Regions from separate parts of the Pantoea deleyi genome, predicted to be linked through region 2. Evidence: predicted binding sites of a transcription regulator. Region 2 holds the regulator's gene; each other region holds the start of a gene.
What was found. Region 2 encodes LexA, which represses DNA repair genes until DNA is damaged. Its sites were predicted from a motif close to TNCTGTATGTACATACAGNA; they were not measured.
Positions count from the first base shown of each region.

Region 1: the regulator LexA is predicted to act here: its motif matches at 2,618-2,637, upstream of sulA (SOS-induced cell division inhibitor SulA).
Region 3: the regulator LexA is predicted to act here: its motif matches at 2,441-2,460, upstream of umuD (translesion error-prone DNA polymerase V autoproteolytic subunit).

Region 1 is NZ_CP071405.1:2,580,289-2,584,515, forward strand. It holds gene yccS (YccS family putative transporter) at 1-1,865, shown strand, start outside; gene J1C59_RS12240 (TfoX/Sxy family DNA transformation protein) at 1,817-2,446, opposite strand; gene sulA (SOS-induced cell division inhibitor SulA) at 2,657-3,148, shown strand; gene ompA (porin OmpA) at 3,499-4,227, shown strand, end outside.
Region 2 is NZ_CP071405.1:3,747,949-3,752,175, forward strand. It holds gene dinF (MATE family efflux transporter DinF) at 1-1,076, opposite strand, end outside; gene lexA (transcriptional repressor LexA) at 1,177-1,791, opposite strand; gene J1C59_RS17635 (diacylglycerol kinase) at 1,897-2,265, opposite strand; gene plsB (glycerol-3-phosphate 1-O-acyltransferase PlsB) at 2,394-4,227, shown strand, end outside.
Region 3 is NZ_CP071405.1:3,576,233-3,580,459, forward strand. It holds gene J1C59_RS16795 (helix-turn-helix domain-containing protein) at 1-666, opposite strand, end outside; gene J1C59_RS16800 (hypothetical protein) at 663-1,334, opposite strand; partial or broken gene J1C59_RS21840 (Y-family DNA polymerase) at 1,895-1,996, opposite strand; gene umuD (translesion error-prone DNA polymerase V autoproteolytic subunit) at 1,996-2,421, opposite strand; gene J1C59_RS16810 (DNA methyltransferase family protein) at 2,708-3,403, opposite strand; gene J1C59_RS16815 (DUF1281 domain-containing protein) at 3,536-4,227, opposite strand, start outside.

The sequences.
Region 1 (4,227 bases), 1.2 Mb from region 2:
TGGGTGCGCTGGGTCAGCGCTACGCGACCATCGCCTTCGGTGCGCTGCTGATTGCGGTCTACACTATGCTCGGGATCGGCCTGTTCAGCCAGTGGTATATGCAGCCGATGCTGCTGCTGGTGGGCGCGCTGTGGTACAACCTGCTGACGTTACTGGGGCACCTGATGTTTCCGGTCCGGCCGGTGCAGGAGCAGCTGGCGGGCAGTTTTTCACAGCTGGCCCGTTATCTGGATGCCAAGGCTAACCTGTTCGATCCCGATGCGGGCGACCAGGATGATGCTGCGTTTATTGATGCCGCGATGGTCAACAGCCAGCTGGTGGCCCAGCTTAATCTGACCAAAACCACCCTGCAGAGCCGTCTGCGCGGCGATCGCGGTTCGCGCGGTACCCGGCGCAGCCTGCACTACTACTTTGTCGCGCAGGATATTCACGAGCGGGCCAGCTCTTCTCATCTCCAGTACCATCTGCTGCGCGGCGACTGGCGCTACAATGAAATCCTGTTTCGCTTTCAGCGCCTGCTCAATATGCAGGCTCAGGCCTGCCGCCAGCTGGCGCACTGCATTCTGATGCGCGAACGGTGGGTACACGACAGCCGGTTTGAGCGTGCCTTTGAGCGTCTGCAGAAAGCGATTGAACGTCTGGCACGGCACGAACCCGAAGCGGCCCATACCGGCGCGCTGTTCTGGCTGTTACGCAATCTGCGCGCCATCGATGCCCAGCTGGCGTCGATTGAATCAGAGCAGACGCTGGCCGGTGACGATCCTCAGCACAGCGATAATCTGCTGTCACGAGAGGGACTGAGTGGCTGGAGTGATATCCGGCTGCGCTTCAGTCGCCATCTCTCCCCCGCTTCTGCGCTGTTCCGGCATGCGGTGCGCATGTCGGTGGTGCTCTGCATCGGCTACGGTTTTATTCAGATCACCGGACTGGAGCGGGGCTACTGGATTCTGCTGACCAGCCTGTTTGTCTGCCAGCCCAACTATAACGCCACACAGCGACGGCTGGCCTTGCGTATCGGCGGCACGCTGGCCGGGATTGCGATTGGCCTGCCGGTTTTATGGCTGGTGCCGTCCATTGAAGGTCAGCTGTTCCTGATTGTGATTGCCGGCGTGCTGTTTTTCGCCTTCCGTCAGGTGCAGTATGCCCAGGCCACCCTGTTTATTACCCTGCTGGTTCTGCTCTGCTTTAACCTGCTGGGCGAAGGCTTTGAGGTCGCCCTGCCCCGGGTCGTGGATACGTTACTCGGCTGCGGCCTGGCCTGGCTGGCCGTGGCATTTATCTGGCCGGACTGGCGTTTTCGTCAGTTACCGGCGGTGGCAGAGCGGACGCTGAAGGCCAACTGCCGCTATCTGGATGCGATTATGGAGCAGTATCATCAGGGCAAAGACAACCGGCTGGCCTATCGCATTGCGCGTCGTGACGCCCACAATGCGGATGCCGAACTGGCGTCGGTGGTGTCAAACATGAGCAGCGAGAGTCGCACCAGCCAGAAGCTGCGCGAATCGGCCTTCCAGCTGCTCTGCTCTAACCACTCCTTCCTGAGTTACATCTCGGCGCTGGGCGCGCACCGCGATAAAATTACCGCGCCGGAGCTGCTGGCCCTGCTGGATGATACCGTCTGCTATGTCGAGGATGTGCTTCAGACAGAGGTGGTCAGCGATGAACAGGCTGAATCGATGCGTCATCAGCTGGCTCAGCGAATCAGCCAGCTGGCCGCAGATGCGGATACGCGTGCGCCGCTGGTCCTCCAGCAGCTCGGTCTGCTGGTGGCGCTGATGCCGGAGATCGCCCGCCTGCGCCGCACGCTGATCAGCGATCAGCCTTCACCGCCTCTGGGTTCGGCTTTGGATAGCAGTGTACGCTGAAACCAGGCATTCAGCTCGGCCCGGGTGGCCTGCGGCAGCGCGGCGGCATGGTGGCCGGTAATCGCGCCCTGCAGCGCCAGCAGGGTCTGAAATCCGACATGCTGGTTGATTGCTTTCAGCTTCAGCCAGCAGCGTTTGGCCCCCATCTGATAGAGATGATTCACGCTCAGGACACCCGCCTCGTAAAGCATCATCTCCATACGCACGCTGAGGTTAGGCAGATCTTTCAGTCGCGGCGAGGCGTGCCGATCTTCCAGCTCCAGCTGCGCCGTTTCCAGCGAGGCGGCTGAGAGCGCCAGCAGATGTTCAGCGTCGTGCCATAAGGTTTCATCAACCCGAAAATAGTTGAGGCTGACCAGCTTACCCCGTTTGCGAAAAATCAGAGGCTGAAGCGGTCGCTCTGTAATATATTGCCGCAGCGGTTCGCTGGCGCGCAGATAGAGTTCATCCTTATTGATCAGGGCAAACACTACACTTTCGACGGCCAGCGCATATCCCCCGAACTGGGTGCGGGACTCTATCGGCCCCAGCGGGGCCAGGCACGCTCTGGAGCGCTCTACAACCGGATTTACCTTTTTCATTACACCACCTCCATGTCAGGACTATCTCGTTAATTGCCTTGTGTATCAGGTAATTAGAAGATAGGAAAAAGCGTCAGTGGGTTCAATGAATAAATAGGGCTTCCACTAATCTTGTGGCGTTTTTGCGAGGCGTTTTCAGAAATTTGGGTTGATCTTTATCCAGGATGACAGTACTGTATATTCATACAGTCCACTGCTGGTGATTAACTTATGCGAACACAACATCCTGATAATGCACGCTATGCTCATCATTACGCGTCCTCATCTCTGCCGGCGTCTCAGCCCGGTGGCATTACTGAGCTACGCTACAGTGAGCAACCCGGAATGATGCAGATGTTACTGTTGCCGCTGTTGCAGCAACTGAGTCAGCAATCGCGCTGGCAGCTATGGTTAACACCGGCACACAAGCTGAATCGCAGCTGGCTGCAGGCGTCGGGGCTGCCTCTCGATAAAAGCATGCATATTGCTGATTCGGAACGTCTGAATGCCGTGGAAGCGATGGTCAAGGCGCTGCGAACCGGAAATTACAGCGTCGTGCTGGCCTGGATCCCTTACGAGCTTGATGAAGATGAGCGGCGTCAACTGGAAAATGCAGCGGCTGAGGGTGAGGCAATGGGTCTGATTTTGCGTGCAAGTGGATCGCCTGAAGCGCCACTCAGACCGCAAAGTGCCATAAAAATTCAGTCGGATTTGTTTCATTAAGTAAAAATCAGAAGTTTCCCAAGCTATTTTTCTTATCTGTCGCCGCTAAACCACTGATTCTGTTAGTTCGAGCATTGACAATGGTTTAGCATGTTTTCAGGGCTTTTTGCCGCGACAATACTGCCAGGCTAATTGTTAGAATTTGTGTATAAATCGCTGTTTTTTTACAGTCGCGCCTCACATCATACTTGTAAGTTTCCAATCTCGTTGTAGACTTTATCTCGCCAGGGTGCTCAATAACCTCCGTTTTTTGCGGTAGAGTCATAAGCGAGCGTTTTGACCCGGCGAAGGATTTAAACCAAGAGCAACCTTTTTGCTCATTGCCTATTTGGATGATAACGAGGCGCAAAATGAAAAAGACAGCTATCGCAATTGCAGTGGCACTGGCTGGCTTCGCTACCGTAGCGCAGGCCGCCCCTAAAGATGACACCTGGTACACCGGTGCTAAACTGGGCTGGTCTCAGTATCACGACACTGGCTACTACGGTAATGGTTACGAAAACAACAACGGTCCAACTCATGAAAGCCAGCTGGGCGCAGGTGCGTTCGTTGGTTATCAGGCGAACCCATACCTGGGCTTCGAAATGGGCTATGACTGGCTGGGCCGCATGCCTAACAAAGGTACTGTGACCAACGGCGCGTTCAAAGCACAGGGCATCCAGCTGGCTGCTAAACTGAGCTACCCAATTTATGACGATCTGGACGTTTACACCCGTCTGGGCGGCATGGTATGGCGTGCAGATTCAACGCAGACTAACCCAACTACTGGCCGTATCAGCGACCACGACACCGGCGTTTCTCCGCTGGCAGCTGTTGGTGTTGAATATGCGCTGACCAAAAACTGGGCTACCCGTCTGGACTACCAGTGGGTTAACAACATCGGTGATGCACAGACCGTGGGCGCACGTCCAGACAACGGCATGCTGAGCGTAGGCGTTTCATACCGCTTCGGTCAGGATGACGTCGCTGCTCCGGCTCCAGCGCCGGCTCCAGCACCAGCTCCAGTTGTTGAAACCAAGCGTTTCACTCTGAAGTCTGACGTTCTGTTCACCTTCAACAAATCTACCCTGAAGCCAGAA
Region 2 (4,227 bases):
ATGACCTGCCAGACCAGGTAGCGATCGGCGGTCTGTTGCAGCGACGTCAGCGAGGTCAGCAGCGTCACGATCTGCGGGCCAGCGATCGCATAGACCAGCGAGAAGAACAGCGCGACGGCCACCGCCTGACGACAGGCGGCGTGCCAGACACGCAGCAGTTTACTGCCATCTTTTGCCCCATGCGCCTCACCGGCAAACGCCTCTACCGCATAGGCGAAGCCATCCAGTGCGTAGGCGGTGAAGGTAATGAACATCAGTAACACGGCGTTAACCGCGACCACATCGGGGCCGAGCCGTGCGCCGAGCACGGTCAGCGACGCGAAACAGAGCTGCAGCATCAGGGAGCGCAGCATGATATCCCGGTTGAGGCGCAGCAGCCGGGCACTGTCGCCGCGCCAGCTCTGTTTCAGCAGGGCTGGCGTGATGCCGTGCAGTTTCAGCACCCGCCAGACCATGATGCTGCCGACGCCCAGCGTGATGTATTCGGCCAGCGCCGTGGCGGTGGCCGCACCTGCGACACCCCAGTGCAGCCCCATGACCAGCCAGAGATCGAGCACGATGTTCACCAGATTCCCTGCCACCAGCAGGATCACCGGCGCGCGCGCATACTGCACGCCCAGCAGCCAGCCCAGAATGACCAGATTTGCGAGGGTGGCCGGCGCGCTGAGCCAGCGGATCTGAATAAATCGCGCCGCCTGTGCCAGGACCTCGGGACTGCCGCCGACCAGCTGCGTCGCCAGCCGGATAATCGGATAGCGTAAGGCGATAAACAGCACGCCAGCCAGCAGCGCAATCATCAGCGGCTGAACCAGCGCCCGCGCCAGCGCCGTTTTGTCGCCCGCACCCAGCGCCTGCGCCGTGAGACCGGTGGTGCTCATCCGCAGAAAAAGCAGCAGCATAAAGAGGAAACTGGTGACGGTGGTTCCGACCGCGACGCCGCCAAGATAGACAGGGCTGTCGAGATGACCAATAACTGCGGTATCGACCACGCCCAGTAAGGGCACGGTGATATTTGAAAGGATCATCGGCAGCGCGAGCCGCCAGAGATTTTTATCGGTTGCCGTGATAACGCGCATTCGCCGTTCCGTGCTCAGTGTCGCTGCGCAAAGAGGGCCGCGACAAAATTAGGGCAGACAGAATAGCATCAGAGAGGGCGAATGCACGCAGGCAGAGAAATCAGAGCCACTCGCCGTTGCGAACCACGCCCACCGCCAGACCTTCAATGGTCAGCGACTGAGCACGGGTATCAACCACGATCGGGTCAAATTCGCTGTTCTCAGGCAGCAGATGGACGATAGCCCCCTGCTTTTTCCAGCGCTTCACCGTGACTTCATCATCGATGCGCGCCACGACGACCTGACCATTACGCACATCCTGGGTTTTATGCACCGCGAGCAGATCGCCATCCATAATCCCGATGTCTTTCATCGACATTCCGCTGACGCGCAGCAGGAAGTCAGCCGACGGCTTAAACAGGCCCGGATCCACCTTGTAGTGGGTTTCAATATGTTCCTGCGCCATGATGGGCTCACCGGCAGCAACCCGGCCAATCAGCGGTAAGCCTTCTGAGGCTTCTTCTTCCATCAACAGACGGATGCCGCGCGAGGCACCGGACACGATCTCGATGACGCCTTTACGCGCCAGCGCTTTCAGGTGCTCTTCTGCCGCATTCGGCGAACGGAATCCCAGCTGCGCGGCAATCTCGGCACGCGTAGGCGGCATGCCCGTTGAAGTAATATGGTCGCGAATCAGGTCATAGACCTGCTGCTGCCTGCTGGTTAATGCTTTCATCCCGCCCCCTGGTTGTTTATACAGTCGCTGTGAGTATATACAGGTATTGGCGAAATGGAAACCGATTGTCCCGCAAAACGCGGCTTCCGACGCGATATGGAACGCTTATCGCAAATGTGTCCAGAGCAGCGCGATCCAGACAAACAGAGCCAGTAGAATGCTGATCAGCACCGCGGCCGATCCCATATCTTTCGCCCGACCGGCCAGCGGATGATGCTCCTGACCGATGCGATCGACCACCGCTTCAATGGCACTGTTAAGGATTTCGACAATGACGACCAGCACTACGACACCAATCATCAGGATGCGGGAGACCACATCCACGTCCAGCCAGCAGGCGATGACGATGGCGGCCAGCGCGGCCAGCGCTTCCTGACGAAATGCCGCTTCATGCTGCCAGGCGGCACGCAGCCCCTGCCATGAGTAACCTGCGGCTTTAACTATTCTGATAAGTCCGGTGGCATTATTTGCCATGATGGGGGAACCCTTTCATCGTATTGACGTCAATGTCTGGGCTGCGTGCAATTGGCACCACCACAGATCTTCGCTGCACTTTCTGGTATGCTTGCGGCGCTTTGCTAACAAGAGGCTTCATGTTGTCTATGTCAGGTTGGCGTAAACTTTATTACAAACTGCTTAATTTACCACTGTCGTTTTTGGTAAAAAGTAAGGCCATTCCGGCCGATCCCGTTTCAGAACATGGTCTGGACCCGACCCGACCTATTATGTATGTTTTGCCTTACGATTCGAAGGCTGACTTACTGACTTTGCGCGCCCAGTGTCTGCGACATCATCTGCCCGATCCGCTCTCTCCGCTGGAGATTGACGGCGCGCTGCTGCCGCGTCACGTCTTTATTCACGACGGCCCGCGCGTTTTCCCCTATTTTGTGCCCAGCGTCGAATCCGTGAAAATCTTTCACGACTACCTCGACCTGCATCGAAACAATCCCACGCTGGATATTCAGATGCTGCCGGTCACCGTGATGTTTGGCCGCGCACCGGGACGTGAAGTTCAGGGTGAGGCAACGCCACATCTGCGCGTCCTGAACGGGGTACAGAAATTCTTTGCCGTCATCTGGCACGGGCGCGACAGTTTTGTCCGCTTCTCGCCGACCGTTTCGCTGCGCCGCATGGCCACCGAACACGGAACGGACAAGTCGATCGCCCAGAAGCTGGCCCGCGTGGCCCGTATTCATTTTGCCCGTCAGCGGCTGGCCGCGATTGGCCCGCGCTTACCGGCGCGTCAGGATCTCTTTAATCGTCTGCTGCAATCCAAAGCGATTGAGAAAGCCGTCGAAGATGAAGCGCGCAGCAAAAAAATCTCCCACGAGAAAGCGCAGCAGAATGCCATCGAGATGATGGAAGAAATTGCGGCCAACTTCTCCTACGAAGCGATTCGTGTGACTGACCGGGTGATGGGCTGGCTCTGGAGCCGCCTCTATCAGGGCATCAACGTCAACGGCGGCGAAAAAGTGCGTCAGCTGGCGCAGGATGGCCATGAGATCGTCTATGTGCCCTGCCATCGCAGCCACATGGATTATCTGCTGCTCTCCTATGTGCTCTACCATCAGGGGCTGGTGCCGCCGCATATCGCCGCCGGGATCAACCTTAACTTCTGGCCGGCAGGCCCGATTTTCCGTCGTCTGGGCGCATTCTTTATCCGTCGTACCTTTAAAGGTAACAAGCTCTACGCCACGGTGTTCCGCGAATACCTGGGCGAGCTGTTTACCCGCGGCTATTCGGTTGAGTACTTTGTCGAAGGGGGCCGTTCACGCACCGGTCGCCTGCTGGACCCGAAAACCGGCACCCTGGCGATGACGCTGCAGGCGATGCTGCGCGGCGGAAATCGTCCGATCACGCTGGTGCCGATCTATATCGGCTATGAGCATGTGATGGAAGTGGGCACTTACGCCAAAGAGCTGCGCGGCGCGGCGAAAGAGAAAGAAGGCTTTATGCAGATGGTGCGTGGCTTACGCAAGCTGCGTAATCTCGGCCAGGGCTACGTTAACTTTGGCGAGCCGATGCCGCTGGTTAACTATCTCAACAAGCGCGTGCCGGAATGGCGCGATGCCATCGATCCGATCGAGCCGCAGCGCCCGAGCTGGTTAACGCCGACCGTCAACGATATCGCCGCCAGCCTGATGGTGCGAATCAATGAAGCGGGCGCAGCCAATGCCATGAACCTCTGCGTCACGGCGCTGCTGGCGTCACGTCAGCGCTCACTCACCCGTGAACAGCTGATTGAACAGCTGGCGTGCTACACCCAGCTTCTGCGCAACGTGCCTTACTCACCCAACGCGACGGTGCCCGATCTCACGGCGGAAGCGCTGCTGGATCACGCTATGGGCATGAACAAGTTCGAGAGTGAAAAGGACAGCATTGGCGACATCATCATTCTGCCGCGCGAGCAGGCGGTGCTGATGACCTACTATCGCA
Region 3 (4,227 bases), 170 kb from region 2:
TCCTTTGACATCAGCGTGACGGTGAAGCACCAGGTGAGCCAACTCATGTGCCGCATCGAAGCGGCTGCGTTCACCTGACTTGCGCGTGTTGAGGAAAATGTAAGGGACATCATCTTTCCAGAAAGAAAATGCATCGATACTCGCCGTTTCCTCCGAGAGCCAGAACACCTTAACGCCGTGCTTCTCCAGAAGATGAACAACGTTGGTTATACTCTTCTTACCAATACCCCAAGCTTCTCGCACCGCCTGTGCGGCGACCTCAGGTTCACTTCCACGGAGATTCGGCAGTTCAGGCTGCGGCAGCGTGAAGCGGGTGCTGAAATATTCGCTCAGCATAACCCCCAGCGCACCAGCTCCAATTGCTGCATGCTGGTCGGCGGCTTTTGTCGAGCGCAAAGAACGGAATGAAACCGTTAGTGGATCGATTGCTTCAACATCATCCCCGAAGAAAAAGGACTCTGGATACTTCAGGGCGCTAGCGTATAACTGGACCGTCTCTGGCGTGGGTTCATACAGGCAATAGTCTTTTTCGTACTCGATTACAATACGGCTGGATAGCCCCATTTTCTCTGCCAGTTCTTTCAAGGTCAGCTTGCGTCTGATCCGTGCCAGCTTAAGCCGGGACGGATTAAAAAGACGTTTGCCATCATCGACAGGTTTACTCATTTGCTTTCAACGGAAATTGATATGTCACCATCGAAATCCTCTTCAGGGAAAATATCCGTGCCTTCAAACGGCAGAGGACTCAAAATAATGCGCTCACTCCAGGCGCTTACACGGGCAAATCCGTCCTGATTGACCATTCCTACCGGGTAGGACACTTCGCAGCGAACCTCTTTGCTAGCCGCATCATAATAATACAGGACAATATAAGTGCGAGTGCTGTCTATCGGCGTGATTTCAGATTTACCTGCATACAACGCATCCGTCTGAAACATATCGACTGTGCCAGGATTATTATGAACAATCGAACGCGTTGCTTCACCTTTGGCATTTTTGGTTTTCGGTAATCCATCAGGGCGTCCGGTGTGCCTGTCACCCGAGGTTATAATCAAGTTAACCCCTTTCGCTGAGTTAACGACCATTTCCATTCGTTTTACCACTTCAGGAGACCAGCCATTACCCTTTCCAATCAGTACACGGCGGGTCGCGGCAACCATTTCGCTCCAGAAACGGAACCCTGCATCAACTGCGGGGTGAAGCTTGCTAGATTTGCGGCGCTCGTACAAAGCAGACGTCAGAGCGGTATGGATATCGTTTTCCGAAAAACCCAGTCCATCAAGTACAACATCTGAATCAGCTTCGGTATGCAGGATACAATAAGGCATGGTCATGAGGGTGTCTCCATTAGTTCACTTCATGATTTCAACATAATTGTTATGACAAAATCAAGAAGTGGCCACCGAAAAGTTATCACAAACCCTCACTTATTTCCTCACACCCCATCCCCAGTTGTTCCTCACTTTTTAGGCTATAGAAAAAGACCACTACATTTCTTAAAGTTGAATAGAACTGCGTCCTTTATCCATATAGTTAAAGAAGTGGAGAAACAGTCATTCCCTGAGGGAATGAACTGTTCATATCTCAATAAAATATCAAGATGCTTGTAAGGTATTAATCAGTAGTTGGAACTATCATGAACTTTCGCTCCTCGCTCAGGCTGTGTGAAAACTCTTATTGCTGACAGAAGGTCACGCGTTTGGACGGTTTCTTAGAAAATTCGCATTGAAAGATGATGCAGATTTAACCTAAAAGGGCAGGCGTCAGCGTCTTTTGTGTTCACGTCTCAAGCTTATGGCGTTTTCACACAGCCTACGCCCATAGCAGACCTGTCAAATCCTTAGACAGACTAAATTGAACAGCACGAAACTAACTAACGTTTCTAATCACTCAGATCGTTATTACTCAGAACAACCACTGCCTGGTTGCGCAAATCAGGTCTGAAGACTTTTTCACAGCTCGCATAGAAGCTATTGACGTCCACTATGGCGAACATCACTCACCCCGGGTTTTATGAATAAACGAGGTGACCACGCCGAAAATCTGGAGCGTTTCCGGATCGGGGTATATAGGGGAGAAGGAAGGATTCATGGGCTGGAGCGTCAGCCTGGGGCGGAGCAGCAGGCGTTTTACGGTAAATTCACCTTCAATCTCAGCAATGACAATGTCGCCGTGCCGGGGAGATTCGGCCTTATCTACCACCATTAAGTCACCACTATTAAGGCCAATGTCCGTCATAGACTGGCCAGAGGCGCGTACAAAAAAAGTCGCTGCAGGGCGCATTACACAATATTCGTTGAGGTCTAACTCACGTTCAACATAATCCTGAGCAGGGCTGGGAAAACCAGCCTGACAGTTTTCGAGGAAAAGTGGTGCAGCTATCGAGATCGGGGATAGCGGGAATTTGTATAAAGTGAGCATGTCATGGCACCTCCTAATTTACTGTTTATACATACAGTATTATCTAGGGATTCCTGGGCAGTCAACCATACTCAGTTATCTCCGGTGTAACCCAATGAATATTATAAAAAAGTAACCGCAGCCAGACCAAATGTGTTAACAACGTTGAAATATTTAGTCCTTTACCGGTAATCAAGCATTTCAATACCCGAAAAAAAAGATAAAAAAAAGGCCGGTTACCCGGCCTCAGATGTTGAGAAATATGTCTTTCCTTCTGTTCAGTGTTCGTTAATGGGATCAGGTCACTTCACGCTGCTGCGTCAGCCCTGATGCCAGAGTGCGCACGCAGACGTGCTGACCATCCGTTCCAGTAATGCACCGGCGTCAGCAGCACCCGCCGCCGTTCGTCACACAGGGCATTCCCGATTACAACCTCCCCGGGTATGCCGCAGAGTGAAAGCTGGATATAGGCCATGCCCGCCGCCAGAGGATCGATATCGGTAACTGATACCCACATATGCCGGTGCGGAGAATAACCGGCCTGCCGGAGAGCGCAGGCAAATGCGAGCGTCATGGCTCCGGCACCGCACGCTGGCTCAGCAAAGGTGACAAACGGCTTGTCCCTGAACAGATCTTCAGGCCTGCCGAGTTGCAGTTGCGCCATCATCAGCGCCACGCTCCACGGGGTAAAGTACTGTTCTTTGTCTTTGTCACCCAGTTCAAGCAGCATGTAAATGCGCCCGAGAAAGTCACAGGTTTTTTCTTCCAGTCCGTTCACCACGTATGCCAGCAGTCTGGCCATCGATGAAACGTCCTCTTTTTTGTATTTGCCCACGATGGCCATGTATTTCTGTTCGCGCTTCTCACAGAAATGCAGGCCATTCTGAATGGCGATCACGCTGCAGCTGATGAAGTCTGTAAACACCTGGAGACGCCGGGTGCCACGGGCGATGGAGTTAAAGAGTGAGATAAATTCTTTCTCGTTGTCGATGCGGACGCTCATGCGTGTTTTCCTGAAAAAAAAGGGAACACGCCCCGTAAGGGAAACGATATTCCCCCTTCGGGTGAAAAAAAGCGGCCACAGCAGATGCTGTGGCCATTGTCTGACAGACTTGTGATTAGGATCTGTCGGTAGTTAACCACGAACGCCGGCGTAGTGCGCAACGGCAGTGGCGGCTGGCGCAGCTGCTTCAGCACTGAACTGATACAGCCTTGCCCCTTCACTCACCTGATACTGCACGTCCTCCTCCGGATAAGGGCCGCTGTCGACGTGGTCACCGCTGTCAAAACAGTGATAACCCGACGTGCCGGCATCCGGAGAGATCCAGTAGTGACGGATTTCACAGTCAAACTTCTGCGACATCTGCCCCATGATTTCCGCCGACGGCGGATACCAGGGAGAGGAGAACGTCAGCTTCAGCGAACCGATATCGTCACGGCTACACTCCGACCGATGCCCCGCAGGAAACTCCGTCCCGTAAAGCTGGATATAGAGTTCTGACGTGGTGTTAAGACCACAGAAAAGGCCACTTTCCCCGTTAATCTCGGTGGCCAGACGTGACGGCATCACCATCAGCATGTCGCACGGACAGGTGGTGTCCGGCATTATACTGAGCCACTCCCAGCGCTCCTGCGGGTCAAACTGACCGCCCGTTGAGGCGACGCCAAACCAGTCGGCGTAATGGACAGCCATAAGCCGGGTGATGGTCTGGCGTGCAGCAAACGGGATTGCCTCCCATTTGATGTCACCGATGCCCGACTGGACCCAGATTCTGTCCATTCGCGAGAGGGTTGCGCCGTCAAGCCAGGCGTCCTTCTCAAGCAGCT